2 regions of the Agrobacterium sp. fls2-241-TYG-188a genome follow, and region 1 is predicted to be linked to the other one. Evidence: predicted binding sites of a transcription regulator. Region 1 holds the regulator's gene; the other holds the start of a gene.

Region 1 (14,921 bases):
ATGGAGACGCGGTTGACGCCAGCGGCCCGGTAGCCGCGAAAACGCTCTGCCTCCACGCTGGACGGGTTGGCCTCCATGGTGATTTCAATACCATCTGGCACATGCCAGAAGCGGGCGATGCCATCCAGAATGGCGCCCACCGTCTGCGGGTCCATCAGCGAGGGCGTGCCGCCGCCCATGAAGATGCTGGTGACCACCTTTGCGCCGCTTAAGCTTCGCATGGTCTGCATTTCCTTGAGGAAGGCAGCAACGAAGCGCTCCTGATCCACCGGCTTGTGGCGGACATGGCTGTTGAAATCGCAATAGGGGCATTTGGCCGCGCAGAAGGGCCAATGCACATAGATGCCGAAACCGGGATCGCCAGTATCGGGCGCAATCGTCATATTGGGGGCAGGGGAGAACCTGCTCCCAAGATCGGTCATCATGCGTCCAGACAGGTTTCGACGAATGTCTTGAAGGCGCGGGCGCGGTGGGACAGCGCCTGCGGGTCGCCGGGCTTCCAGCCGTGCTTTTCCTCGGCGCTCATTTCACCGAATGTCGTCTCATAGCCCTCCGGCTGGAAGACGGGGTCGTAGCCGAAGCCGCTTTCACCACGCGGGGGCCATGCAACCATGCCTTCGATTTCGCCGCGGAAGAATTCCGTATGGCCATCCGGCCATGCGAGGCACAGCACGCTGACGAAGCGGGCGGTGCGGGCCGAGGGTTCGGTCGCGCCGCGTTCGCGAAGCGCATCTTCAACCTTCTGCATCGCCATGGCAAAATCGCGCGTACCGTCAGCGGTCTCTGCCCAATTGGCGGTATAGACACCGGGCGCGCCGTCCAGCGCGTCGATGACCAGACCGGAATCGTCAGACAGCGCTGGCAGGCCGGAGGCCTTCGCCGAGGCGAGCGCCTTGATCGCGGCATTTTCCTCGAAGGTCGTGCCGGTCTCGTCGGGTTCTGCGAAATTCAGCTCGGCCGCAGACTTGGCGGAAAAGCCGAGGGGACCGATCAGATCGGCAATCTCGGCAATCTTGCCCTTGTTGTGGCTGGCAACGACAATGGTGCGTGTCTCGAGTTTGCGCATGGTGGTTTGCTCCGGATCAGGCGATCGCCTGCTTCTGCATCTCAACGAGTTCTGCGCAGCCGGTCTTGGCAAGGCCGAGCAGCGTCAGGAATTCCTCTTCCGAGAAGGGGGCGCCTTCCGCCGTGCCCTGGATTTCGACAATGCCGCCGGAGCCGGTGATGACGAAATTCGCATCGGTTTCAGCCGAGGAATCCTCGAGATAATCGAGATCGATCACCGGCTGGCTGGCGAAGATGCCGCAGGAAATGGCGGCGATGTGGTCTTTCAGGACCTTCTCCACCTTGATCATGTTGCGGCTTTCCATCCACTTCAGGCAGTCATGAAGGGCAATCCATGCGCCGGTGATGGAGGCGGTGCGGGTGCCGCCATCGGCCTGGATGACGTCGCAGTCGATGCTGATCTGGCGCTCGCCGAGCGCCTGCAGATCGACCACGGCACGCAGCGAACGGCCAATCAGCCGCTGGATTTCCTGGGTTCTGCCGCCCTGCTTGCCGGACGCGGCTTCACGCTTCATGCGCTCATGGGTGGAGCGTGGCAGCATGCCATATTCGGCGGTGACCCAGCCCTTGCCGCTGTTGCGCAGCCATGGTGGCGTCTTTTCTTCAAGGCTTGCGGTAACGAGCACATGCGTGTCACCGAACTTGACCAGACAGGAACCCTCTGCGTGCTTGGAGAAATTGCGCTCAAAGGAAACTTTGCGCATCTGATCGGTTTTTCTGCCTGAAGGCCGCATATGGTTCTTCTCCATTTTGATTTCCGCCTTCTAAGGCTGCCTCGGCCTTTTTGCAAAGGAAAAGCGGGCTGCAGCATAACCCTGCGCGGAATTTCCGATTTCACTTAAGGCCGTGAGCGACTATATTCGCGATGTTGCTGACATAATGAAGAGTGGGCGAATGGGCGTTTCTCCTCCGATCGGAAAAGAACCGGGTGCGCTGCTGGATGATCGCTCACGCGAGATCTTTCGGCGCATTGTCGAGGGATATCTGGAAAATGGCGAGCCGCTGGGGTCGCGCAATCTCTCACGCCTGTTGCCGATGTCGCTTTCCCCGGCCTCCGTGCGCAATGTCATGAGCGACCTGGAAGAGCTCGGGCTCATCTACTCGCCCCATATCAGCGCCGGCAGACTGCCCACGCAGACGGGGCTGCGCTTCTTCGTGGACGCTTTCATGCAGGTGGGGGATCTACCCGCAGAGCAGCGCGAGAGCATCGATCGCCAGATTGGCCCCGTCTCCGGACGCGAACAGCCGATCGAGGGCTTGCTGACCGAGGCGAGCCGCATGTTGTCAGGCATGTCGCGCGGCGCAGGACTTGTGCTGACCACGAAAAGCGATGCCGTTCTCAAGCATGTCGAATTCATCCGTCTGGAGCCGACCAAGGGCCTCGCCATTCTCGTCGGCGATAACAATCAGGTCGAAAACCGGATCATCGACCTGCCAGCTGGCATTACCTCCTCGCAACTTACCGAGGCCGCCAACTTCATCAATGCTCATCTGTCGGGCCAAACGTTGCCGGAACTCAGATCGCAGCTTTTGCAGCAGAAATCGGAGCTGCAGTCAGCCCTCAGCACGCTCGCCCAGGATCTGGTCACTCGCGGTCTAGCGGTCTGGTCAGGGGATAATGAAGAAGGCAAGCTCGGACGTCTCATCGTGCGCGGGCGCTCCAATCTGCTGGAAGGCTTGGCCGGCGAGGAGGATATTGATCGTGTCCGCCTGCTTTTCGATGATCTGGAGCGCAAGGACAATCTCATCGAGGTTCTGAACCTCGCCGAAACCGGCTCGGGTGTCAGAATTTTCATCGGCTCGGAGAACAAGCTGTTTTCGCTTTCAGGCTCATCGCTCATCGTTGCGCCCTACAGGGACGATGAGAACCGCGTGGTGGGCGCTGTCGGCGTTATCGGGCCAACGCGTCTCAACTACTCCCGCATCGTGCCGATGGTCGATTACACGGCCCAGATCATGGCCCGTCTTTCCAGCCAAAGACGCTGATATCGAAAAGACATCATTCAATAATAGATGGTTTTGCTCGCAAGCCTTGATTTTTGCTTGGCAAAGCTCGATATCGGGCGCAACCCCATGAACACATGTGAAGCTGGAGACCGTCATGACCGATGACACCAAAAAAGCCGGACCTGACGCAGACGTCGTAGACGAGGCGGCCGAAGCGGAAGCGGCAGAAAACGCCGTGCCTGAGCAGGCAGAGCCCGATCCGATTGATGTGCTGAAGGCCGAAAACGCCGATCTGCGCGACAAATTCCTGCGCCTTGCCGCCGAGATGGACAATCTGCGCCGTCGCACCGAGCGTGAAGTCAAGGATGCCAAGGCCTATTCCGTCGCAGGCTTCGCCCGCGACATGCTCGCTGTTTCCGATAATCTTCGCCGCGCGCTGGAAGCCATTCCTGCCGAGCTGAAGACAAACTCGGAAGCCGGTATTTCGGGCCTCATCGAAGGCGTGGACATGACCGAACGCGCAATGCTGTCTGCGCTCGAGCGCCATGGCGTTCGCAAGATCGACGCAGAAGGAGAGAAGTTCGACCCGAACTTCCATCAGGCGATGTTCGAAATCCCCAATACCGCCGTTCCCAACAACACCGTCGTGCAGGTGGTGCAGGCTGGCTTCACGATTGGTGAGCGTGTTCTGCGCCCGGCAATGGTCGGTGTCGCCAAGGGCGGCCCCAAGGGCGATGCGCCGGTCTCTGCAGAGCCGGGCACAAGCACCGTCAACGAAAAAGACGCTTAACCCAAATCAACCGCCGTCGCCCCGGATCTGCCGGGGCGGCGCGCAACACCGCGCTTGGCAGTGTCGCTGACCGTGCCCGGACCATGTCTTCGCAGGGGCTGGTTTTCAAATCCGCTCGCCGCACGCATTCTCCAAGGCTGAAATCTCAAGCCCCGAATCCCTCAAGTCCCAGACAGCTGAACCCTGCGCTTGCAAGGCGTAGCGGCCTGCAACGCATCCCTGCGCGCGGGCACAGCGGGTCAGGGCAGCGAGATTTCATCGTTTCAGATGGGAAAGCTCAGGCGGCGTTGGCCTGTTCCTGATTGAGGAAGGTGTAGATGGCGGTGTCCGATTCCGTGGCGCGCAGTTTCGCAACCAGTTCGGGATCGCGAAGAACGCGGGCAATACGCGACAGCGCCTTCAGGTGGTCAGCACCGGCACCCTCGGGTGCGAGCAGAAGAAAGACGAGATCGACGGGCTGATCGTCCAGCGCTTCGAAATCGACCGCATTTTCAAGACGGGCGAACACGCCGACGATCTTGTCGATGCTGGCGAGTTTTCCATGGGGAATGGCGATACCGTGGCCGACACCGGTCGAACCGAGCCGTTCACGCTGCAAGATGACGTCGAATACTTCCCGCTCAGCCACGCCGGTGATTCTGGAGGCCCTCGCCGCCAGTTCCTGAAGGAGCTGCTTTTTGGAGTTGACCTTGAGGGCGGGAATAATCGCATCTTGTTGCAGCAAATCTGCCAACGCCATTCTCTTTATCCTTCATGCCGTCGAGACAGGAAGCGCAACGTGCGGGACGCTGCGCTTCCAGTGTCTTTTCAGACTATTCAGTTCTTGATCGTCGCCGCGTCAATCCAGCCGATGTTGCCATCGTTGCGACGGTAGACGATATTCAGTTCCTTGCCGGGGCTGCGAAACAGCAAAACCGGCTCATCCGTCATGTCCAGCGCCATGACTGCGCTCGCGACCGTCATCGTTTTGACCTGCTTGGATGTCTCCGCCACGATGGTCGGAGCGAAATCTTCAGGCAGTTCCTCATCTTCATCAGGTACGGCATCCATGACCGTGTATGGAAATTCTTCCATCATGCCATTTGCCGAAGCACCGTTGTGATGGTCCTTCAATTTTCTCTTGTATCTGCGCAGCCGCTTTTCGATGCGTGCGGCAGCAGCATCAAAGCTTGCCTGCGGATCATTCGCCTGTCCGGCGGCATGCAGGACAATGCCGGTATCGAGATGTATCTTGCAGTCTGCGTCGAAACGCGCGCCGGATTTCTCGACCGTTACTTGACCAGAATACCCCCCATCAAAGTATTTGGTAATCGCCAGGCTAATGTTGTCCTCGATCCTCTGACGGAACGATTCGCCGATATCCATATGTTTACCAGATACACGCACACTCATGGAAATTTTCCTTTTTCAGTGATTTGCGTGTAGCAGCTTACGTCAACCTAAGCGCTCATCCAAGCGTTTCGAGAGTCTTTCGCTCTCATTCCTTTGTCGCACCGTCACAAGCCGTGCAATTCTTCGTTGAACGGGCCCCTCTTCTCCGTGCGGCGAGCTTCTAGCCTCCGCAACATGAAGAGTCAATTAACATTATTAACGTTTTGAGATATATGAATATTTCGTTACGCAGTGGCGATTTTCGCCTGCGCCTTCTTCTCTCTTCGTCGCTGTACGGAGGAGGGAATATTCATCGCTTCACGATATTTTGCGACGGTTCGTCGCGCCAGTTCGACGCCATTTTTTTTCAGAATATCAACGATATCGTCATCCGATAGGACGGCATCCGGCGCTTCCTGGGCGATCATTGCCTTGATGCGGTAGCGTACGGCCTCCGCCGAGTGACTGTCGCCGCCCTCGACGGCGCCAATCGACACGCTGAAGAAATATTTGAGTTCGAAAAGGCCACGCGGTGTCAGCATGTATTTGCGGGAGGTGACGCGACTTACGGTTGACTCGTGCATCTTGATCGCATCGGCAACCTGCCTGAGATTGAGCGGGCGCAAATGGTCGACGCCGTGGAGCAGGAAGGCATCCTGCTGGCGCACGATTTCGCTGGCAACCTTCATGATCGTCTTGGCGCGCTGGTCGAGGCTGCGCGTCAGCCAGTTGGCCGTCTGCATGCATTCGGCAATAAATTCGCCGTCTTCACCTTCACGCGTTCTGGTCTTGGAGACCTGTGCGAAATAGGTCTGGTTGACCAGCACCCGGGGCAGGGTCTCAGGGTTCAGCTCAATCGCCCAGCCGCCCTCATTCGAGGGACGGACGATGATGTCGGGTATGATCGTTTCGGACATTCCGGTTTCAAAGCCGGCGCCGGGCCGGGGATTGAGGCCGCGTATTTCCGAGAGCATGTCGAGAAGGTCTTCCTCGCCAACACCGCAAATCTTCTTCAACGACAGGAAATCCCGTTTTGCCAGAAGCTCCAGATTATTGACGAATGCCCGCATCGCAGGGTCAAGGCGATCTCTCTGGGCAAGCTGGATGGACAGGCACTCGCTAAGCGACCGGGCAAATACGCCCGGAGGATCCATGGTCTGCAGGCAGGCCAGAATGGCCTCGATTTCGCCGGTCTGCATGGTCAGCCGCTCTGCGATATCGGGTACCGCTTCCTGCGGCAGATAGCCGGTCTCATCGAGGTGATCGAGCAGGGCGTCGGCAATGATGCGCTCGCGCGGCAGTGTTACCGTGAAGGGCATCTGTTGCAGCAGATGTTCGCGCAGGCTTGGCTTTCCGGCGACGAAATCATCGAGATCGTAGCCTTCCGACGCCTCGGCACCCGGCATCGACTTCCATTGCCCCGCAAGTTCCGGAGCATCCGCCTTCAGCTGCGTCGTGTCGTCCGGAAAGACATTCTCCAAACCGGTGTCGAGCTGTTCATTGAGGCTCGCTGCACGGTCTCCGTACCATTCGTCAGCGTCGCCAGCAGTTTCAGACGCGTGGTCCTCGATGGAAACGGTGCTGTCGGCCCTGTCATCGGCGAAGTCATGATCGCTGCCCAAATCGCTGTCGTTTGCCGCAATTTCAAGCAGTGGGTTCTTCTCAACCTCTTGTGCGATGAATTGCGTGAGTTCAACATGCGTCATCTGAAGCAGCTGGATGGACTGCATCAGTTGCGGGGTCATTACCAGAGACTGGCTTTGACGCAGCTGAAGACTGGCGGACAAGGCCATGGTGAACGCTAAACTCCCATAAAGCCCTCTGTCGCAGCAGATTTGAAGAATTTTGAGCGACAAGGTCTGACTTGGCCCAAAAATTGCTTTTTATTGAAGTTTGGTCAAGCGCAACTGTGGGCCGCCGTGAAGAATCTTCATTCACGGGCCGCAGAAATCGTCGATTTTCTGGAACTGGCTTACTAAAGACTGAAGTTGTTGCCGAGGTAAAGCCTGCGAACATCGGCGTTATCGACGATTTCGGACGCTCTGCCATGCGTGAGCACTTCGCCAGCGTGGATGATATAGGCGCGGTCGATCAGGCCCAGTGTCTCACGGACATTGTGGTCGGTGATCAGCACGCCGATACCGCGCGCCGTCAGATGGCGCACCAGATTCTGGATATCGCTGACCGAAATGGGATCGACGCCCGCAAAGGGTTCGTCCAGCAGCATGAATGTCGGATCGGTGGCCAGAGCGCGGGCAATTTCCAGACGTCTGCGTTCGCCGCCCGAAAGGGCCACGGCAGGCGACTTGCGAAGCTGGGAAATATGAAACTCTTCCAGGAGTTCATCGAGCTTGCGATTGCGCTTTTTCTCGTCGCGCTCATGCACTTCCAGAACGGCACGGATGTTCTCTTCCACCGTCAGACCGCGAAAAATTGATGCTTCCTGCGGCAGATAGCCCACGCCCAGACGTGAGCGACGATACATGGGCATACTCGTCACATCGTTGCCATTGATGGCGATCTTGCCCGAATCGACCGGAACGAGGCCCGTGATCATGTAGAAACAGGTCGTCTTGCCAGCACCGTTCGGGCCAAGCAGACCCACGGCCTCTCCGCGTCGCACGACAAGCGAAACACCGTTGACAACACGGCGCGTGTTGTAGGTCTTCGTCAGCCCGTGGGCGATCAAAGTACCTTCATAACGGGTCTTATCTCCAGAGGCGCTATCGACCTCCGGTGCAGGTTGGGAACCGGCACCAAACAGCTTTGAAATCAAGGGAATCTTCACCGGATCGGGACTATTGCTTTTTCTGTGTTTTCGGGTCGAGCATGATGCGAACAGGACCGCCACAGCTTTCCAGCTTCGCCTGGCCGGTTTCCATGAACACCGTCAGCTTGCAGCCCGTAAACACGTTGGTTTCCTGAGAGAGCACGACCTGCTTGCCGGACAGAATGAAGGTCTGCGCCGCCATGTCGAACTCGCCCTTGTCGGCCGTCGCCTTCTGGGTGCCGGAGCTGAGATACACGGAGTTGTCGACGAAAATCTTATCGATGTCCGCACCGCCGCTGGTGATGGACGAGTTGGCCGCCGCGCCATCGCCCTTGCTCTTGTAGAGCACGGTCATCTTGCCGGCCTGCAGCGTTGTCGTGCCCTGCACGACCTTAACATTGCCGGTGAAATAGGCCTTGTGTTCCTGATCGCGCACTTCGAGCTGGTCGCTTTCGATCGCGATCGGCTGGTCGTTGGAAAGCTTCAGGCCCTCCATGCTGCTCGTCGTGCTCTGGGCGGCAACGGGGCCCGCTGCGGAGACCAAGGCAAGCGCAGCAGCGAAGTAAACGGCGTTCATGCAACGATAGGGGCGCGAAATCTGCATCATATGGGTCGGGCTCTCACTTGCCTGCGTTCTGAATTGTGGATGCAGCTATACGAGCTCGTACCTGCCCCGAAAATGTAATCGTTTTGCCATTATCTGCTATGTGCATACTTTCTGCAATAATCGAGCCGTCCTTTGTGGTGATGGAGACCGGTTTGGCCGTATCCATCGTCCCGGCTTTCAGATCGACATTTGCAGACTGGAACTTCGCTTGTATGCCATTGGTGAGATTGATGTCAAAGGGTGCCGTCATTTGCAGCCGGTTGGTCGCCCGGTCGAAAATGCCTTCCTGCGCAATCACCTGAGCGACGATATCGTTCATGGGAACCGCAGCCATCACTTTTTCAAGCGTCATCAGATTGGGGCTGGCAATGTCCTGCAAGGCCCGTTCGGCATTCATGGAATAATCGAAGCCCTTGTTGTTGCGGCCCGCAAGGGCTGGCTTTTCCATGACGATCTTGCCATTTTCAACCGTTGCGCTTTCCAGCGAAACCTCATCCGGCAACCAGGTGCGCGCAAGCGACACGCCGATGAAGGCGAGCGCGATGACGGCAGCCCCAAGCGGAAGAATGACCTTGAGCCTCTTGACGCGGCGGGAATGGCGCTGCGCCATGGCATAGGCCTTCTCATGTCCACCGGACATGGGGAAACCGGGCGCTGGGTGGCTCATTCGTTCAAGCATCTCTTAAGTCCAGGGCGACATCGTCGCAATCCGCCAATGGCAGGGCGACGTTATCCAAGGTTGCAGTTGTATTTGGCATGGTAGCCTAGCTCTGCCAATATGGTTTTTCTCTGAAGGAGCGCAAGGGTGACGATATTTTTATCAAAACGATGCTTTCCCGTTTGTTTCCGCGCATTAGGTGTTTACAAGGCTGGCTGTGCACCAGCACGCATGACCGATCTTAGTCGAAGGTGATTGAATGGATCAGATGGCAATCGCAGATCGCAGGCAGTTGCGACGCAAGCTGACGTTCTGGCGCGTAGCCGCCATTCTGCTGCTGGCGGCGGGATGTTTCGCCGTCTATCGCTTCGCCTTCACCGAGCCGACCACCAGCGTGCGGCCGCATCTGGCGCGGGTCGAAATAAGCGGTCTCATCCAGGATGACACCGAATTGCTGGAGCGTCTCCAGAAGATTGCCGACAGCGACAGCGCCAAGGGCCTGATCGTTTCCATTTCCTCTCCCGGCGGCACGACCTATGGCGGCGAGCGTATTTTCAAGGCAATCCGCGCCATAGCCGAAAAGAAGCCTGTCGTTTCCGACGTGCGGACACTGGCTGCTTCGGCGGGATACATGATTGCTGCCGCAGGCGACACGATCATCGCCGGCGATACCTCGATCACCGGGTCGATCGGCGTTATCTTCCAGTATCCGCAGGTCAAGCCGTTGCTGGACAAGCTGGGCGTTTCGCTGCAGGAAATCAAATCATCGCCGATGAAGGCCGAGCCATCGCCCTTCCATGAGCCACCGGAAGAATCCAAGACCATGATCCGCAATATGGTCATGGACAGCTACAACTGGTTCGTCGATCTTGTCGCAGAACGCCGCAAGCTGCCGCGGGAAGAAGTCCTGAAGCTCGCCGATGGTTCGATTTTCACCGGACGCCAGGCCGTTGCCGCCAAGCTGGTCGATACGCTCGGGGGCGAAAAGGAAATTCGCAGCTATTTCGAAACGAGACAGGTTGCGAAGGATCTGCCGATTGTCGAATGGACGGCACCTCCCAAGCGCTCGGCTTTTTCGCTTTTCAGCCTCGCAGGCATTGCACAGCTGCTGGGATATGATGCAGGACTGCCATTCAATACGCCTTCCCAACTGGGCACCGACAAGTTGTTTCTTGACGGTCTTGTTTCGGTTTGGCAGGTTGGTGAGCGTTAAAAATCCAATTTATTCAGGGGGCAACCGTGATTAAGTCTGAACTGGTGCAGATTGTGGCTGCGCATAACCCGCACCTTTATCACCGCGACGTCGAAAATATCGTCAATGCGGTTCTCGATGAAATCACCGATGCACTGGCTGCGGGAAACCGCGTGGAACTGCGCGGATTTGGCGCCTTTTCGGTGAAAAATCGTCCATCCCGGTCGGGGCGGAACCCGCGCACGGGTGAATCCGTTTTCGTCGAGGAAAAATGGGTTCCCTTCTTCAAGACCGGCAAGGAATTGAGAGAACGCCTGAATCCCGGAATGAATGACGTCGAAGACGAGGATTGAGAGCGGGAGCTTTCCGCTTATTCGCCACTGCACCTTGTCGAAACAGTTGAGGCCGGGTGATCGGGCTCCTATGTGACGTCCATGCAGGTTTGTCTGAAGGCCCCTAAAGACGGAGTATCGTTGGATGTCAAAAAAGATCGTCAATCTTGTTGTGCTTTTGCCGCTGGCCATCATCCTGGTGGTTCTGTGCGTGGCCAACCGACAGGAAGTCACGCTGGCGCTCAATCCTTTCCGGCCTGACGACAGTCTGATGTCGTTTTCAGCGCCGTTTTTTGTCTTCATTTTTCTCGCAACCATTTTTGGTGTCCTGCTGGGCTCTCTGGTGACATGGTTCACGCAGGGCAAATACCGCAAGCGTGCCCGCACCGAGGCCAAGGAAGCCGTTCGTTGGCATGACGAGGCCACCCGGCATAAAGCTGCGGCCAATGCTGTTGTTATCGCCCCATCTGCCGATGCTCGCATCGCTGCCAAGTAAGTTCTCCACGACGTGATGGGTGTTGAAACCGCAGCCCTTTGATAATATTGCGACGTGATGCTATTCGCTGTCGCATGAGAGTCTGTTTGGAAACTCGGCGGCGGAGAACCGGCGGGTGATTTTTGTGGCTGACAAGGAGAAGATCGTAGGCGATATCGTGTGATATCGGCAAGATTTTCGACGCAGTCAGGCGCAAAAAGCGCCGCCGGGTCAACCCGTCCGATGTTTTCAAACAGACTCTAGAATGCGGTCAGACCTGGAAAGAAACCCGTTGAAGAAAAAAGAAAACCGCCCGGGCGCCAAGTCGCGTGCGGGGCAGGAAGCCCGGCAAAGAGGGCCCGTAAAGTCTGCCAAGGCAAAAGACGCAGGTCAGCGCAACCGTGCGCCCGATTATGTCCGACCTGCGTCCAACCCTGCTGCGAAGCCATCGGCCAAGGACGGCGGGCGTACGAAAGATCAGGCCGCCTCCAAGGTCAAGGTGGCTCCGCAAGAGGTGGAGCAGGCGCCCCCTCGACCGCTGAAACAGCGCAGTGGAGAATTGCCGAGCGAAAATGTGCCGGTCATTCTTGAATCTCTGGGTGCCGGTGATTTCCATCTCGTCGACAGCGGCAACGGGCTGAAGCTGGAGCAATACGGCAATTACCGCATCGTTCGCCCCGAGGCGCAGGCCCTGTGGCGTCCGACGCTCGCCGAGCGGGTTTGGGAAAATGCCGATTCGATCTTTACCGGCGACACCGATGAAGACGGCATGGGGCGCTGGCGTTTTCCAAAGGAAGCGCTGGGCGAAACATGGCCGCTTTCTCTGCTGGGGATCAATTTTCTGGGTCGCTTCACCGCTTTCCGTCATGTCGGCGTCTTCCCAGAGCAGATCGTCCACTGGGAATGGCTCAAAGCACAGATCGAAGCATCGGATCGCCCGCTGAAAGTGCTCAACCTGTTCGGCTACACCGGCGTTGCCTCGCTGGTGGCTGCCGCTGCCGGGGCCGAGGTGACGCATGTGGATGCATCCAAGAAGGCCATCGGCTGGGCGCGGGAAAATCAGGCGCTGGCGGGGCTTGAAAACGCGCCGATCCGCTGGATTTGCGAAGACGCGATGAAGTTCATTCTGCGTGAAGAGCGCCGCGGCAATACCTATGACATCATCCTCACCGATCCGCCGAAATTCGGGCGCGGCACCCATGGCGAGGTTTGGGAACTGTTCGAGCATCTTCCGCTGATGCTGGATGTCTGCCGCGAGATCCTTTCACCGAAAGCCCTTGGGCTGGTTCTGACCGCCTATTCCATCCGGGCAAGCTTCTACTCCATCCATGAGCTGATGCGCGAAACCATGCGTGGCGCGGGGGGTGAAGTGGCATCCGGCGAACTCGTCATCCGCGAGGCGGGTCTCGACGGCAAGACGCCGGGCCGGGCGCTTTCCACCTCACTTTTCAGCCGCTGGGTACCGAAATGATTGATGACCGCCGTGAAAATCGACCGGGCCGGGTGGGGCAGGTCAAGGAAGTAACGAGCCTTGCCAATCCCATCATCAAGGACATCAAGAACCTGACCCAGAAAAAGGGCCGGGAGGAAACCGGCACCTTCATGGCGGAGGGGCTGAAGCTTGTCATCGACGCGCTGGAGCTGGGCTGGACGATCCGCACACTGGTCTATGCCAAGAATGCCAAGGGCAAGCCGCTGGTCGAGCAGGTCGCGACAAAAACCGTCGCATCCGGCGGGCTGGTTCTGGAAGTGACCGAAAAGGTCATTTCCTCGATCACGCGGCGCGACAATCCGCAGATGGTCGTCGGCATCTTCGATCAGAAATGGACACCGCTGCGCGACATCCATCCGCAGGAAGGGCAGACCTATATCGCGCTGGACCGCGTGCGCGATCCCGGCAATCTCGGCACCATCATTCGCACCGCAGATGCTGCGGGTGCCTCCGGCGTGATCCTTGTCGGCGATTGCACCGATCCGTTCTCCTTGGAAACGGTGCGTGCCACCATGGGCTCGGTCTTTGCCACGCCTGTTGCTCGCGCGACAGTCGACGAATTTCTGGCGTGGAAGAAATCCGCCGGGGTCAGCGTCGTCGCAACCCATCTGGCGGGTTCGGTCGATTACCGGACCATCGATTACAAGCGCAAGCCAACCGTTATCCTGATGGGCAATGAGCAATCCGGCCTGCCGCCGGAACTGGCAGCCAAGGCAGACCAGCTTGCGCGCATTCCCCAGCAGGGGCGCGCCGATTCTCTCAATCTGGCCATTGCAACGGCTGTCATGCTGTTTGAAGCACGCCGCCATCTTCTCGAACTCGCACCGGTGAAATGATGGCAAAGACCGCATTGTTTTCCAAGCCTGTCCCGGCAATCGCGCTGATTGTCGTTGCGCTGATAGCCGACCAGATCATCAAGCTTCTGGTGGAAGCCTATCTGCCCTTGCAGGAAATGGTACCGGTCATGCCCTTCTGGGCACTGTACCGAACCTATAATCTGGGTGTGGCCTTCTCCATGCTGTCGGGCATGGAAGGCTGGTTCATCGTCACCATGCGGCTGGCAATCGTCGGCTTCGTTATCTGGCTGTGGCGCAAGACGGACAAGGATCGCACCTTCGCGCATCTGGGCTTTGCGCTGATTATCGCAGGGGCGGCCGGAAACATATTCGACCGTTTCCTCTACGGCCACGTCATCGATTATATCCTCTTCCACACCGACACATGGTCGTTTGCGGTTTTCAACCTTGCCGATTCCTTCATCACCATCGGTGCCGGTTGCGTCATTCTGGACGAAGTCCTGCACGCCATGGCATCGCGCCGCAAAGCCTGAGGGCGTTATCGCCAGCCTGCCGCGAAACAGCGAAATGTTAAAAGTTTAGCGTTCAGTCCAAGCCAATCAAAACCGATCGCGTGTTAGCGGTTGTAGCATGAGCGAACCGGCGAAACTGAAACAGCAGCTTTTCGAAGCTTTCGGCCCAAGCGAGGCTGAAGGCGGCTTGCCGACGATGGCAAAGTCTCTCGGCAAGCGGCAGGAGCCGGATCAGCGGCTAGGGGCGCAACCACGATCCGGTTGGTTTTTGCCTGTCGTCGCCGGTGTCGGCCTTGCTTTTGTTGTTGCCGCTGCGGCAGGCGAATATGCCTCGCTTTTCATTGCGGTCGTCTGTTGCGCCATCTGCGTCTGCAGTGGTGTCTGGATGAGCGTCCGGTCGGCTTCGTTGAGACGGGCTGACAATGTCGAGGCGCAGATCGTTGAGGCGCGGCAGACACAGAATGCCGCCCTGATGGCTGAAATCCACGAGGCGATGGGCGATCTCGTCGTCACGCGGGATCTCGAACGACGAATTCTGCACGCGAATGTCGCCTTTTGCGAAATGACGGGCTGCGCCACGCCGCAGGGACGAAGCTGTGAGGAAATCGGCATCGCCTTCCGCCCCGGCGGAAAGGCGCATTGTTACGATGTGGAGATTGCGACACCTTACGGCCAGCGTATCTTTACCTGGCATGATGTCGTCACCAACGATCCGACCAGTAGCCGTCTCGTGATCAGCAGTCTTGCCCGTGATGTGACCGATGAGCGGGCGGCGCTTGTGGCCCGCGAAGATGCAAGATTGCGGGCAGAAAGCGCAAATGCTGCCAAAGGCAGGCTGCTGGCAACCGTCAGCCACGAAATCCGCCTTCCGCTTTCAGGCATACTGGGCATGAACCACCTTCTGTCGCAGACG
Region 2 (14,921 bases), on a different contig from region 1:
CTGGGGCGATAAAGAGTCTTTTGCGATCAAAAGACTTTATCGCACCGGACCCCGCATCAAGTGCGAGGTGACAGAGTTCGAAGCGACGTTTTGCAACGCCCCTACCCTCCAAAGGCGGAAGATGCGAACTCCTAATCCTTACTGGAAGGGGTTCCACCAGCTCTTGCCGGTGCCAGCCATGGCGGCGTTCTTCTTGCGCTCTTTTTCCTTCTTGGATTCCGGCGTACCGAGATCGGCCAGCTCTTCCTGCGGAACGCTGCGATATTCAAGCGGCGGGTCTGTCAGGAACTTGCGCTGATTGCTGTTGACGATGGAGCCGCCCTGCGCATCGGCCTTGGCCTTGCGGAATGCTTCCCACTTCTGGCTTTCGGTCATCTGGCCGTTTGTGCCGTTGCCGGCCAGCAGTGGCGAGCGATAATTCGGATTGTCACGGTTTGCGTCGGCTTCCTTGCGCAGACGCTCGCGCGCTTCTTCCGGCGTCTCAGGCCATTGCGGATTGGTTTCCCGGTTGGCAAGGCTCTGTTGCGGCTGCGTCAGCTGCTCGGCACGGGCCTGGGCAGGAACGACGAGACTGGGGCGCGGGTTATACTTCACGCTGCGCTTGTCCTGATTGCCGGTAATGGACGTGGCGTTGCCAAGGTCGTCAACCAGCTGTTCGGCGGACGACTTGCCCGTTCCGTAGGTCGGGCTGGTGCAGGCGCTCAGTGCAAGGCAAACAGATACCGCGCCAAGAACGGTGCCGTATATGCGAAAACTCTGCGTCATGCTCATGGAAACCCTTCCGCCCCGAAGCGCCTTCATGTCCTTCCGGACATTCACAGGGCGCTCTTTATCCTAATTCCCGTCGCCGCGCATTCTAAAAAATCGAAGTGATTTTCAGATCCATGCTTTAGCTTTCCTGACGACTGGGTAGCCCCCATTGCTGCTAAAATCCGGCCAATTTCAGGCAGGTTTACCGGATGAACGCTTAAAGTGCAATTCATCCGGCCATTTTCTTAAGCGCCGACGCCAAGTTCGCGCAACGCGGCGGCATCTCGCGCCGATACGTCGGGGAACGCAGGATCGGAGCCCACATCCGTGGTGATGCGCCAGGAACGGGCACATTTCTGTCCCTCGGCCAGCTTCTGCTCGACCGACACCTTCTGGACGTCACCGAGGCGGAAGGCATCTGCAGGACCTTCGCCAGCAACGACAGAGATGGCCGAGGTTATGCAGATTTCCGCGAAGTCCTCACCCTCAAGTGCAGCCAGCAGTTCCGGGTCGGCAACATGCACGACCGGGGCTGCTTCCAGCGAAGAACCGATACGCTTTTCGCGCCGCTCAACTTCCAGAGCGCCGGTCACAACGGTGCGCACCTTGCGGATCTTCTCCCAACGTGCGGCCACTGCTTCATTCTGCCACTCGGAAGGAATGGCGGGGAACTGCACGAGATGGACCGATTCCGCATCCGCATAACGGGACAACCATGCTTCTTCCGTGGTGAAGGGCAGCATGGGGGCGAGCCAGGTGACGAGGCAATCGAAGAGCTTCGAGATGACGCAAAGCGATGCCCGGCGCTTGAGCGACGAGGGAGCGTCGCAATAGAGCGCGTCCTTTCGGATATCGAAGTAGAAGGCCGACAGCTCGACATTGGCGAAATCGATCAGCGCGCGGGTGATCTTCTTGAAGTCGAACGCGTCGTAACCGTCGCGCACGACCTTATCCAGTTCGGACAGGCGGTGCAGCACCAGCTTTTCCAGCTCCGGCAGATCGGCATAGGAGATCTCTTCGCCCTTGTCATGCGCCAGCGTGCCCAGCATCCAGCGGATGGTGTTGCGCAGCTTGCGATAGGCATCGATATTGGTCTGGATGATGGCCTTGCCCAGACGCTGGTCTTCCCAGTAATCCGTTGTCATGACCCACAGGCGCAGAATATCAGCGCCGGATTCCTTCATCACGTCCTGCGGTGCCACGACGTTGCCGAGCGACTTGGACTGCTTGCGGCCCTGCTCGTCCATGGTGAAGCCATGGGTGACGACGGCCTTGTAAGGCGCACGGCCACGCGTCGCGCAGCTTTCCAGAAGCGACGAGTGGAACCAGCCGCGATGCTGGTCAGAGCCTTCCAGATAGACATCGGCTGGCCATTTCAGGTCAGGGCGATCTTCCAGCGTGAAGGTGTGCGTTGAGCCAGAGTCGAACCAGACATCGAGGATATCACGGACCTGATGCCACTTGGCGTGGTCATGGTCCGCACCCAGAAAACGCTCCTTGGCACCTGGCGCAAACCACGCATCGGCACCCTCGACCTCGAAGGCCTCCAGAATGCGGGCGTTGACGGCATCATCGACCAGCACTTCGCCCTTCTCATCGGCAAAGACGGCAATCGGCACGCCCCAGGCGCGCTGACGCGACAGCACCCAGTCCGGGCGGTTCTCGATCATGGCGCGCAGACGGTTCTGGCCAGCGGCAGGCACGAAACGCGTGTCGTCGATGGCCGACAGAGACCGCGAGCGCAGCGTCGTGCCGTCACCCAGTTCCTTGTCCATATAGACGAACCATTGCGGCGTGTTACGGAAGATGATGGGCTTCTTGGAGCGCCAGCTGTGCGGATAGCTGTGCTTCAGACGGCCACGGGCAAAGAGGTTGTTGGCCGCAATCAGCGCCTTGATGACACGCTCATTGGCATCACCCTTCTTGCCATTGTCGTCCATCACGCGGGCAGCACCTCCTTCGGCGGATGGGCCGAAACCGGGGGCATCTTCCGTGTAGAAACCGTCATCGCCAACCGGGAACGGGATCTTGGTCGAGATGCCACGATCTTCCAGCGCGCGCAGATTGGAGGTCCATGCATCAAAGTCTTCGCGACCGTGGCTTGGGGCGGTGTGCACGAAGCCGGTACCGGCATCATCGGTAACGTGATCGCCATCGAGCAACGGAACCTTGAAGTCATAGCCGAGTGACGCCAGCGGATGGGCACAGGTGATCGCGCCCAGTTCCTCTGCCGTAACAGGACGGACCAGCTTGAAGGTCAGTTTTGCCTTCTTCGCGGCTTCATCGGCCAGCTTCGTTGCGAAGATCAGCTTTTCGCCCGGCTGCGGGCCAAAGTCGTTCTCTGCCGCCTCCACTTCGAACAGACCGTAAGGGAAGCGCGAGGAGAAGGAGATGGCGCGGTTGCCGGGGATGGTCCAGGGCGTTGTCGTCCAGATGACGACCGACTGACCTTGAAGATCAGCGGCACCTTCAACCACCGGGAACTTCACCCAGATCATGTCGCTCTCGACATCCGCATATTCGACCTCGGCCTCAGCCAGAGCCGTGCGCTCGACAACCGACCACATGACGGGCTTGGAGCCGCGATAGAGCTGGCCGCTCTTGGCGATCTTCAGAAGTTCGCCAGCGATGCGGGCTTCCGCATGGAAGTTCATGGTCGTGTAGGGATTGTCGAAATCGCCTTCGATGCCGAGACGCTTGAACTCTTCCGACTGGACCTTGATCCAACCGGCGGCGAACTCGCGGCATTCCTTGCGGAATTCGTTGATTTCCACCTCGTCCTTGTTCTTGCCCTTGGCGCGGTAGGCTTCCTCGATCTTCCACTCGATGGGAAGGCCATGGCAATCCCAGCCGGGAACGTAGTTGGCGTCAAAGCCGCGCATCTGGAACGAGCGGGTGATGACGTCTTTGAGGATCTTGTTCAGCGCGTGGCCGATATGGATGTTGCCGTTGGCGTAAGGAGGGCCATCATGCAGCACGAATTTTTCGCGGCCAGCGGCAGAAGCGCGCAGCTTCTTGTAGAGCCCCATCTGCTGCCAGCGCTTCACCGTTTCCGGCTCTTTCTGCGGCAGGCCGGCGCGCATGGGAAAATCCGTCTGCGGCAGGTAGAGCGTGGTGGAATAGTCAATTGTCTGTGCGGTGTCGTTCATAACCGTGCCGTTCGTTGCGGGGCCCTGAAAGGTCGCGCCCGTGTCTTTGATTCAAGAAGTGCGATAACGGAAAGCGCTTCGACAAGCGCCAAAATCCCGGACCTTCCGGCTGTCACAGCGCGGGGAAGGCCGGGCCAATAATTCGGGATATCTTCATCGACCGATACTGGTGCATAATGCCGTTCTTTAAGGTGTTTCGCGCCGTTTGAAAAGCGAATAGATGACGCGCTGCGTTCCCGCCGTCTCAGAAAGCGATTTTGCTGTCCAGCGCGCCGAGCGGTGTGACGCCTGACAGAAGCGCCCTGGCCTCTTCCTCATCGCGCTTGATCTGTGCCACCAGCGCGTCCAGCCCGTCAAACTTCAGCTCGTCGCGCAGATGGCCGAAGAACGAGACCGAGCAGGTTTCGCCATAGAGGTCACCGGAGAAATCGAACAGATAGGTCTCCAGAAGGGCTGCCCCATCCTCCGTGACAGTCGGGCGGTAGCCAAAGCTTGCCACGCCATCATGCAGCGAACCATCCGGTCGGCGAAAGCGCACGGCATAGATGCCCGGCTTCAAATCCGTCTCCGGCGGCAATGCCATGTTGGCGGTGGGATAACCCAGTGTGCGGCCAAGCCTTTGCCCACCGATCACCTCTGCCTCGACCGTATATCGATAGCCCAGAAGACCCGCCGCGCCCGCGACATCGCCCTGGCTCAGGAGATCACGAATACGGCTGGACGATATGATCTCGGTACCCTCATCGCGGAAGGAATCGATCAGGACGACATCAAAACCGTGTTTCTTACCCGCCGCCATCAGATAGGCCGGGCCACCCTCGCGGCCCTTGCCGAAGTGGAAATCGACACCCGTGACCACGGCGCTGGCGCCAAGCCAGTCCACCAGAACGGATTTGACGAAATCTTCCGCCGATCGCTGCGAGAAATCCCTGTCGAACGGATATTCGATGACGGAATTGAAACCCTCGGCTTCCAGCACACGCGCCTTGATGGACGCGGGCGTAATTCTGAAGACCGGCATTTCCGGGCGGAATACGGTGCGCGGATGCGGCTCGAACGTCAGCACCAATGCGGGCACATCGCGGGCAGCTGCCAGTTCCAGCGCATGATCCAGCACGGCGCGATGGCCGCGATGCACACCATCGAAGTTGCCAATTGCGACCACGCCACCGCGCAGTTGCGGTGGCAGCGGCTCTTTTTTCTCGTTGCGATGAAAGACAGTCATTTCCGCAGGATCCCTGAACAGCCCGATCACGCCAGACGTGGCATCCACCAACCGGGGGCAGCGCCCTCTTTCTGCAGATAGTCCTTCAGAAGCGTTTCGTCGATCTCACCGTTCAACGCATAGTCCGCGGCATGGATGCCACCGGCGATGTAAAGAAGCTCAAGCCCGGCATTGATGGCGCCCTTCACGTCCGTCGGCATCCCATCGCCGATGGCCAGAACGCGGTCCTTGGAAAATTCGCCATGCACCTCTCTGGCTGCCGACAGGCAGGCCTCATAGATCGGCGAATGCGGCTTGCCTGCGATACGAACCTCCCCGCCCAGTTGCTCATAATATGCGGCCATGGCACCGGCACAGGGAATGATGCGCTCGCCGCGCTCCACCACCAGGTCGGGGTTGGCGCAGATCATCGGCACGGAACGGGCGACGAAACTCTTGAGCATGTCGGTATAGTCTTCCGGCGTTTCGGTCTCATCATCAAAGAAACCGGTACAGACGACAGCTGTCGCCTCTTCCTGCGACACGACTTCGACGTCGAGACCGTCCAGCAGCGGCATGTCGCGCTCGGGACCGAGCAGAAACACCTTTTTCGGTCCTTGCGAAATCAGTTCGCGCGTCACATCGCCGGAGGTGATGATGCGGTCATAGGCGGTGTCCGGAACGCCCAGCGCCCGCAACTGCGGAATGACGCCCGGAGCAGGACGCGGGGAATTGGTGATGAGCACCACCGTCAAGCCCGCCTTGCGTGCCGCTTCCAGCGCAATTGCAGCATCCGGAAAAGCGCTGACGCCGTTGTGCAGCACACCCCAGACATCCGAGAGAACGACGTCGAACCAGTCCGTGATTTCGCCAAGGGTGGAGATGCGTTGCGCCATGAGATGCTTCCAAGCTTCAAGAATTCATGGCGTGACATTGCAAACCGGCACGCCGATTACAAGCAAAAAAGCTGGCCCGCAAAGGCGGCCCGCCTCCGGCGAATTCGCGTTTTTGCATCGCAGCATGTTGCGAACGCACCTCTGGCGTGTTTTTATAGGGGTGGGGCTGGCTTACTCAATCGAGGAGCCATCGATGAAGAGGATAGATCAGCTCGAGGGTCTTCGCGGTCTTCTGGCCGCATGGGTTGTTCTGGTTCACCTGCTACCGGCAGCCGGTATCGACCCGGACAGCATGGGTGCGCTGAAACCCCTGATCAACGAAAAAATCCGCGTCCAGATATTCTGCATCATGAGCGGTTTTGTCATCTTCGTGATGATGTCATCGCTGTCTGAAGATTACTCGACCTACATAGCCCGGCGCATCAAACGCATCTATCCGGTCTATATATTTGCCTTCTTCCTTTCCATTGGCTTTGCATGGATAGCCTATCAGGCGCTGCACACGGCAGACTTCGGAAGTGTGCGCAATGCCGGTCGCATCGCCATTCTGGACCGCAGCTTCGAAAACTGGGAAATGAATACGCTTGCCCATATGACAATGTTGCACGGGATCATTCCCGATAGCTGGCTGCCGCTGGGCGCCTATGCCTTTCTGGGTCAGGCGTGGAATATTTCCACGGAGTTCCAGTTTTATCTGATTGCCCCGCTCGCCTTCTGGTGCCTCCACCATTCCAGCAATCTGATGCGCGTGGGTTTTCTGGCGGCCGCCGTCTTGGGCGTCTGGTATTTCCGTCACTGGCCGAATGGGGCAATCCTTGCCAATTACGCCATTTATTTCGCGACAGGCATCGCCAGCTACTACCTCTGGAAGATGCGCTGGGACGACCAGCCGTTCATGTCGCCGCCCCTCGTGTTGCCGCTGGCCGCCGTGGTCGGGTATTTCGATCTCGCCATTGGTGCCTGGATCTTCGTTTTCACCAGCGCCATCATGGTGCGGGACAAGGGCCGCAAGAAGGGTTTCGTGGCACTGTTTCTGGAGCATCCCGTCATGATGTTCCTCGGCACGGTCTCCTATTCGCTCTATCTGCTGCACATGATCCCGCTCTATGGCTGGATGTATGTGCTGAACGATCAGGGCCTCAGCCAGGGCACCTACTTCGCCATGCTGGCGGCGCTGACTTTCGCCACGGCCATTCCCTTTGCCTACCTCGCGCATAAATATGTCGAGCGGCCGTTCTACAAGTCGAAGAGCCACCGCGCCCCTTCATTGGCAACAGCGAATGCCACCGCGGGACCGGTTGTTGAAACGAAATAGCGCAGCGAATGACGTGCCGTCGGGCTCACCAGCGGCACATCACATCAGCCAAAGCCGAAGGACGCCGCCTGCAATGCCGAGCGCCAGCACCGGCACCATTCCGACCTTCCAGCGCATCAGCATCAGCAGGGACAGCACCAGCAATCCGGTCGCGAAGGGATCGAGCGTCGTCCAGACCGGCCAGGACATGCCCGGGCCGAAGCTCGGCACAACGGCGATGCGTTTGACCTCGCCAAACAGCACATGCAGTCCAAACCAGAGGGAGAGATTGAGAATGACGCCGACGACCGCAGCCGTGATGGCTGAAAGCGCTGACGAGAGGGCACGGTTGTTGCGCAGCTTTTCGACATAGGGCGCGCCGAGAAAGATGAAGATAAAGCTCGGCACGAAGGTCGCCCAGGCCGTTATCGTCGCACCCAGCACACCCGCGACCATAGGGTCGAGCCATTCCGCATGGCGGAAACCTGCCAGGAAACCGATATAGGGCAGCACCAGCACGAGGGGCCCAGGTGTGGCTTCAGCCAGCGCCAGGCCGTCCAGCATTTCGCCGGCGGTCAGCCATCCATGGGTTTCCACCGCTACCTGCGCGACATAGGCCAGCACGGCATAAGCCCCGCCAAAGGTGACGACCGCCATGCGCGAGAAGAAGCCTTGCAAATTCGCCAATGTCTCCGGCGCGGAGGAAAGGAAGATCAGCGCCAGCGGGATTTGCCAGATGACCAGCCCCAGCACGAGACCCCTTACGCGCGACAGGAGCGTGACGGATGTCGTTTCCGCATCCGTTTCACCTATTTCCACAGCGGCATGACGCGCCCGCAGAAAGCCGATCAGACCCGCTGCAAAAATCACCAGCGGAAAAGGCAGGCCGAAGACGAAGAGCGCGATGAAGGCAGCAGCGGCGATGCCTGCCAGAAAGCGGCTGACCAGTGCGCGCTTCGCCACCCTGATCAATGCCTCGATGACAATGGCCAGCACGCAGGCTTTCAAACCAAACAGCAGGCCCGGCAGCCAGTGCGTATCCTGATAGAGGCAATAGGCCGCGGCAAGAGCGACGATGGTCAGGAAGCCCGGCAGAATGAAGAGCGTTCCGGCGATGATGCCGCCACGGACGCCATGCATCAGCCAGCCGATGTAAGTGGCAAGCTGCTGCGCCTCCGGCCCCGGCAGCAACATGCAATAGTTGAGTGCGTGCATGAAGCGGGCTTCCGATACCCAGCGCTTCTCATCCACGACAATACGATGCATCATGCCGATCTGCCCTGCCGGCCCGCCGAAGCTTAAGCAACCAATGCGGGCAAAGACGGCGGTGAGCTCTGTGAGCGAGGGCCGGACGGTCGGGGAAGGGTCTGCAATATCTGTCATGAAACCCTGATAACCATTTTCCATGAAATTTTTCCGACAGGGCGTTCTTGACTCGCCAATGCTGCACCCCTATCTCTGCCTCGCTAGCACTCTCCAATGAGGAGTGCTAACAATTATCACGCGGACCTGATGGTCCGTTAAGTCATTTGATCGAGGGATTAGACAATGACAAGCACTACTTTCCGCCCGCTCCATGACCGCGTCGTTGTTCGTCGCGTTGAGTCTGAAGCCAAGACCAAGGGCGGCATCATCATTCCTGATACCGCCAAGGAAAAGCCACAGGAAGGCGAAATCGTCGCTGTCGGCACCGGCGCTCGCGATGATAGCGGCAAGCTCGTTCCTCTGGACGTCAAGGCTGGCGACCGCGTTCTGTTTGGCAAGTGGTCCGGCACCGAAGTCAAGCTCGACGGCGAAGACCTTCTGATCATGAAGGAATCCGACATCATGGGCGTTATCGGCTGATTTTAGCCGGTTCTTCTCAATCCTTACATGACAACCAATGGGCCGTGAGCCCGGGAGTTTTCTACAATGGCAGCTAAAGAAATCAAATTCGGCCGCACAGCGCGCGAAAAGATGCTTCGTGGCGTCGACGTTCTCGCAGACGCAGTGAAGGTCACGCTCGGTCCTAAGGGCCGTAACGTCATCATCGACAAGTCCTTCGGCGCACCGCGCATCACCAAGGACGGCGTTTCTGTCGCCAAGGAAATCGAACTCGAAGACAAGTTCGAAAACATGGGCGCACAGATGGTCCGCGAAGTTGCTTCGAAGACCAACGACATCGCCGGTGACGGCACCACCACTGCGACCGTTCTTGCACAGGCCATCGTTCGCGAAGGCAACAAGGCTGTTGCAGCCGGCATGAACCCAATGGACCTCAAGCGCGGTATCGACCTCGCTGTTTCCGAAGTTGTGAAGGACCTTCAGGCCAAGGCCAAGAAGATCTCCACATCTGAAGAAGTTGCACAGGTCGGCACGATCTCTGCAAACGGCGACAAGCAGGTCGGTCTCGACATTGCTGAAGCCATGCAGAAGGTTGGCAACGAAGGCGTTATCACCGTCGAAGAAGCCAAGACCGCTGAAACCGAACTCGAAGTCGTTGAAGGCATGCAGTTCGACCGCGGCTACCTGTCGCCTTACTTCGTCACCAACCCTGAAAAGATGGTTGCTGACCTCGAAGACGCATATGTTCTTCTCCACGAGAAGAAGCTTTCGAACCTGCAGGCCATGCTGCCTGTTCTCGAAGCAGTCGTTCAGACCGGCAAGCCACTCGTCATCATCGCTGAAGACGTTGAAGGCGAAGCTCTTGCGACGCTGGTCGTCAACAAGCTGCGTGGCGGCCTGAAGATTGCTGCTGTCAAGGCTCCTGGCTTCGGCGATCGCCGCAAGGCCATGCTCGAAGACATCGCGATCCTGACCGGCGGTACCGTTATCTCCGAAGACATCGGCATCAAGCTCGAAAACGTCACGCTCGACATGCTCGGCAAGGCGAAGAAGGTTTCGATCTCCAAGGAAAACACCACCATCGTTGATGGTGCTGGCCAGAAGACCGACATCGAAGGCCGCGTTGCCCAGATCAAGGCTCAGATCGAAGAAACCTCTTCCGACTACGACCGCGAAAAGCTGCAGGAACGTCTTGCCAAGCTCGCTGGCGGCGTTGCCGTGATCCGCGTTGGCGGCTCCACGGAAATCGAAGTCAAGGAACGCAAGGACCGCATCGACGACGCTCTGAACGCGACGCGCGCTGCTGTTCAGGAAGGCATCGTCCCAGGCGGCGGTACTGCACTCCTGCGCTCTTCCACGAAGATCACCGTCAAGGGTGCAAACGACGACCAGGAAGCTGGCATCAACATCGTTCGCCGCGCTCTTCAGTCGCTGGTTCGCCAGATCGCTGAAAACGCTGGTGACGAAGCTTCCATCGTTGTCGGCAAGATCCTCGACAAGAACGAAGAAAACTTCGGCTACAACGCTCAGACTTCTGAATATGGCGACATGATTGCCATGGGTATCGTTGACCCGGTCAAGGTTGTTCGCACAGCCCTGCAGAACGCAGCTTCGGTTGCTTCCCTGCTGATCACAACAGAAGCCATGATTGCAGAGCTGCCGAAGAAGGATGCTCCAATGCCTCCAATGCCAGGCGGCGGCATGGGTGGTATGGACTTCTAAGAAGTCTAGACCCTCTGAAATACGAAAGGCGGTCCCCACGGGCCGCCTTTTTTCGTTGTGGTCATGTTCATATTTGCCACCAAGCGGTCGCCATGAAACAGAGCGGATGAAGGCTGGTCGTTCGCACCACTGTCTTCAAATAGTGAACAAATTGTCTCCAGTTGTTCATCTGTATTGAGACAGCGAATTGGCGCATATGTCATTTATCAATTAACGCCAATCGGGCAACATCTTCGGAGATTTCCATGTCCAGCAGTCAGAATGCACTCGTGCTTGTTGCGCGTATTCTTCTCTCCTTCATCTTCATCTTTTCTGGCTTCGGCAAGCTGACCGACCCTGCCGGTACGGCGGGCATGATCAGCGGCGCTGGCCTTCCTGCCGCAACCGCTCTTGCCTATCTTGCAGGCGCTTTCGAGCTGATCACCGGCCTTGCCGTTCTCGTCGGCTTCCAGACCAAGGTAGCGGCCTTTGCTCTTGCCGCGTTCTGCGTGTTCACCGGTCTCGTCTTCCACAGCGGCACGGTTGCCGTTCCCGGCTGGCCTGATGCAGCTCTGGGCTGGATCAACACACTGAACGGCATCATGCTGATGAAGAACATCACGCTGGCAGGCGCCTACATTCTTCTCGGCACATTCGGCGCTGGCGCCTATTCCATCGATGCCAAGCGCGGTGTTGCAGTCGCGCACGCATAAGCCTTGACGTCTCAGACATGCAGAAGCCGCCGGATAACCCCGGCGGCTTTTCTATTGGGTGAAGTCCTTGGAATAGGCTGGTAGCTCTTCGATACCATCAAGCCATTCCGCCTTGGAGCGCGTCCAAATCTGCGCACGCGGCTTTAGGTCAGAGCGCTCGTTGATGGCACCCCATCGGATGCCCCAGATGCCATCTTCCTGCTCTGCGCTGGTGAACAAGGGCGATCCGCACTCCCCGCAAAAGTGCTGCAAGCGCATGTTGCCGTTGTCGCCTGCCTTGCGGTAAACCTTCGGCTTAGCGGCAGTCAGCGTGATATCAGAGCGTTTGGCGCGGATCGTGACGCGAAACGGTGAACCGCTTAGGCGCTGACAATCGGTGCAGTGGCAGATACCCACCTTTTCCGGGTCCGCCTCTGCTTCAAATCCAACATTGCCACAGTGGCACTGGCCCGTAATGCGCATCGCTTCCTCCATCCATTAGAAGGAGAGCATAGAGCAATTACACCCTTAGCCAAGCGCTGCCTGAACCCGAGCGATAATATCCGCCACCACGGCGTCGCCATCATGCTCGGCTTTTCGCGCCCGCACGAAACAGGCCTCGGAGCGTAAAATGACGCCATCTGTCAGAATTTTCAGATGATTTGCCTTGAGCGTCGAGCCGGTGGAAGTGATATCCACGATGATATCCGCCTGCCCTGCTGCCGGAGCACCTTCCGTGGCGCCAAGGCTTTCCACGATGCGATAAAGCTGGATGCCGTGCTGGCGCGAGAAGAACTGCTGCGTCAGCCGCCAGTACTTCGTGGCGATGGCAAGGCGGCGCCCATGGCGGGCGCGGAACTCGGAGGCCACATCGCCAAGATCGGCCATGCTGTCCACATCCAGCCAGATCTCCGGCACGGCGACGACGACATCGGCATGGCCAAAGCCAAGCCGGGCGCAGAATTCGACGCGATTTTCGACATCGCTGAGGTCTTCGCGGACAAGGTCTTCGCCGGTCACGCCGAAATCAACCGTGCCATTGCCGATTTCGCGAGCGATTTCGGAGGCCGAGAGATAGGCGATCTCGATATCGTCCCGCCCCTCAACGCGGCCTCGATAGGAGCGGTCACTGCCGATGGCGACAACCTTGAGGCCCGCGCGTTCCAGAATGGCAGACGAATCTTCCTTCATGCGCCCCTTGGAGGGCAGAGCAATGGTGATGGTCATGGTTTGGCACTCACGGCTTCGATGCGATCCAGCCAGAGCGAGAAGCCAACCGCCGGTATCTTGTCTTTCGCGCCGAGCAGCGTCATGAGCCGGTCGAAGCGCCCGCCACCGGCCAGAACCGCCGTCTCCCCTTCGACACCCACCTCGAACACAAGGCCAGTATAGTAATCAAGCGGACGCCCGAAGGCAGCACGATACTGCACGCTGTCCAGATCGATCCCGCCATTGGCAAGAGCAGCGACACGGGCATCAAAGGCAGAGAGTGCGGCATCCAGTTTCAGCCTTGCCTTGTCGGCAAACTGCACAAGCGTCTGCGAGGCCTGCGACAAGGGCGCTTGCAGGGACAAAAACTGCTTCAGCAGTTCGAAACTCTCATCCGGTAGACGCGTGGCGGCCAGCGCCAGCTTTTCGCGCAGGCGTCTGGCAATCTCCTGCGGGGCACGGCTGGCATTGGTGGAATAGCCGGTATCCTGCATGACGCTGTCGATGTAATCGACGAGAACCTTCTCATCGCCCGTGGCGAGCAGACCGGCCACCCGCGCATCAAGCCCCGTCATTGGCTTGGGGCTAACGAGGCTTTGCAGCAGGGCATCAAGCTGCACCGTATCGCCGAATGCCTGCACCAGCCGCTTCTGCCAGCCTTGCGGCAGACCAAGTGCTGCAACGACCGCTTCGAACACCTGCTGATCGCCCAGTGTAACGGAAAGCCTGCGGCCCGGAAGCAAACGCTTCAGCACGGCACTCGCGTCACTCACGGCCCGGGCATCGGCGCTGGCGATATCCGTATCGCCGAGGTCTTCGATGCCGGCCTGATAGAACTCGTTCGCTCCCTCACGGCGCTGACGGAACACCTCGCCCAGATAGGAATAGCGTTTCGGCGTGCCGGTGGCGGTTTCGATGTGGCGCAGACAGACGGGAATGGTGAACTCCGGGCGAAGGCAAAGGCTCGCCCCCGTCTCGCTTTCTGTCAAGAAGATGCGGCGGCGCAAATCTTCGCCAGCCATATCCAGAAACGGTTCCGCCGGTTGAATGACCGGGGTGTTGACCCGTGCCGTATTGCGGGCCGCAAATTCATCCAGAAGCTCTGCGGAAAAGTCTGGCATATCGATCAGAGGCATGGAAGACCTTTAAACGTCATCAGCGAGGTCGCCGACTTGATTGCGATCGTAAGCTACGGTGCGATTTTCGCTTTCTTTTGCCCGGCGGCGATCCTCGGCCTGTGCTGCCAGGATTTCTTTCACCTTGGAAACCAGCTCCGACTCCGGCACCGTTTCCTGCGCCACACGGGCTTCGCGCCATGCGGCGTTGTCCTCGATCTCACCCGACAGGCGCTTGCCTTCGATCAGGTCCTTGATCTGCACGACACCCTCGGCGCGCTCGTCACCGCCCTGAATGATGGCGATGGGCGCACCCATGCGGTCGGCATATTTCAGCTGATTGCCGAATTTCTTCCAGTTGCCCTGATACATTTCGGCGCGAATGCCTTCAGCACGCAGCGCCTGCGTGAAGCGCTGATAGCGGCCCATGCTTTCCACGTCGCCGTCCATGACGGTAATAAGCACAGGCGCAAGCGGCTTTACCTGCCCCAGCTTGCCAAGGTTCTTCAGCGCCGTCATCAGGCGCGAAACGCCGATGGAGAAGCCCGTTGCCGGAACCGGCTGCCCCATGAAACGCGATACCAGACCATCATAACGACCACCGCCGCCGACAGATCCGAAGACGACCTTCTCGCCCTTCTCGTTGGTGACGTCGAAGGTGAGTTCGGCTTCATAGACCGGGCCGGTGTAGTATTCGAGGCCACGAACGACGGAGGGGTCTATCTTGATGCGGTCAGGACCATAGCCAGCGCCGGAGACCAGCGCGCCGATCATGTTCAGCTCTTCGACACCCTCTGTGCCCTTTGATGTTCCAGCAATAAGCTTGGCGAGTTCGTCAGCGCTTTGCGCGTAATCCTTGATCCCCACGAAGAACAAGACGTTCTCGATCTGCTCGTCACCCAAACCCGCGCCCTTGGTGAAATCGCCGGATTCATCCTTACGACCGGGGCCCAGCAGCAGCTTCACGCCTTCGGGGCCAAACTTGTCGAGCTTGTCGATCGCGCGCAGCACGTTGAGGCGACGGCCAGCATTTTCCTCACCGCCAAGGCCGATGGCTTCCATCACGCCATCCAGAACCTTGCGGTTG

The links. The regulator HrcA, encoded in region 1, represses chaperone genes, less so after heat shock. The targets are predictions, from matches to a motif close to GTTAGCACTCNCNNNNNGNGAGTGCTAAC.
Region 2: groES (co-chaperone GroES) is a predicted target of HrcA. The motif match lies at 8,759-8,787, and genes of this name have one in related genera.

The regions. Positions count from the first base shown of each region.
Region 1 is NZ_JARVRD010000009.1:87,179-102,099, forward strand. Features, by position in the region: gene hemW (radical SAM family heme chaperone HemW) at 1-422, opposite strand, end outside; gene rdgB (RdgB/HAM1 family non-canonical purine NTP pyrophosphatase) at 422-1,066, opposite strand; gene rph (ribonuclease PH) at 1,083-1,799, opposite strand; gene hrcA (heat-inducible transcriptional repressor HrcA) at 1,960-3,051, shown strand; gene grpE (nucleotide exchange factor GrpE) at 3,167-3,802, shown strand; gene ptsN (PTS IIA-like nitrogen regulatory protein PtsN) at 4,080-4,541, opposite strand; gene hpf (ribosome hibernation-promoting factor, HPF/YfiA family) at 4,619-5,194, opposite strand; gene rpoN (RNA polymerase factor sigma-54) at 5,419-6,966, opposite strand; gene lptB (LPS export ABC transporter ATP-binding protein) at 7,149-7,946, opposite strand; gene QRN85_RS22260 (LptA/OstA family protein) at 7,972-8,550, opposite strand; gene lptC (LPS export ABC transporter periplasmic protein LptC) at 8,564-9,229, opposite strand; gene sppA (signal peptide peptidase SppA) at 9,468-10,421, shown strand; gene QRN85_RS22275 (integration host factor subunit beta) at 10,433-10,753, shown strand; gene QRN85_RS22280 (LapA family protein) at 10,878-11,228, shown strand; gene QRN85_RS22285 (class I SAM-dependent methyltransferase) at 11,500-12,678, shown strand; gene QRN85_RS22290 (TrmH family RNA methyltransferase) at 12,675-13,535, shown strand; gene lspA (signal peptidase II) at 13,535-14,029, shown strand; gene QRN85_RS22300 (hybrid sensor histidine kinase/response regulator) at 14,127-14,921, shown strand, end outside.
Region 2 is NZ_JARVRD010000002.1:271,984-286,904, reverse strand. Features, by position in the region: gene QRN85_RS08130 (hypothetical protein) at 139-765, opposite strand; gene ileS (isoleucine--tRNA ligase) at 996-3,899, opposite strand; gene QRN85_RS08120 (bifunctional riboflavin kinase/FAD synthetase) at 4,144-5,124, opposite strand; gene QRN85_RS08115 (TIGR01459 family HAD-type hydrolase) at 5,151-5,999, opposite strand; gene QRN85_RS08110 (acyltransferase family protein) at 6,193-7,314, shown strand; gene chrA (chromate efflux transporter) at 7,354-8,700, opposite strand; gene groES (co-chaperone GroES) at 8,842-9,138, shown strand; gene groL (chaperonin GroEL) at 9,205-10,839, shown strand; gene QRN85_RS08090 (DoxX family protein) at 11,085-11,531, shown strand; gene QRN85_RS08085 (GFA family protein) at 11,583-11,993, opposite strand; gene hisG (ATP phosphoribosyltransferase) at 12,039-12,737, opposite strand; gene QRN85_RS08075 (ATP phosphoribosyltransferase regulatory subunit) at 12,734-13,855, opposite strand; gene hisS (histidine--tRNA ligase) at 13,865-14,921, opposite strand, start outside.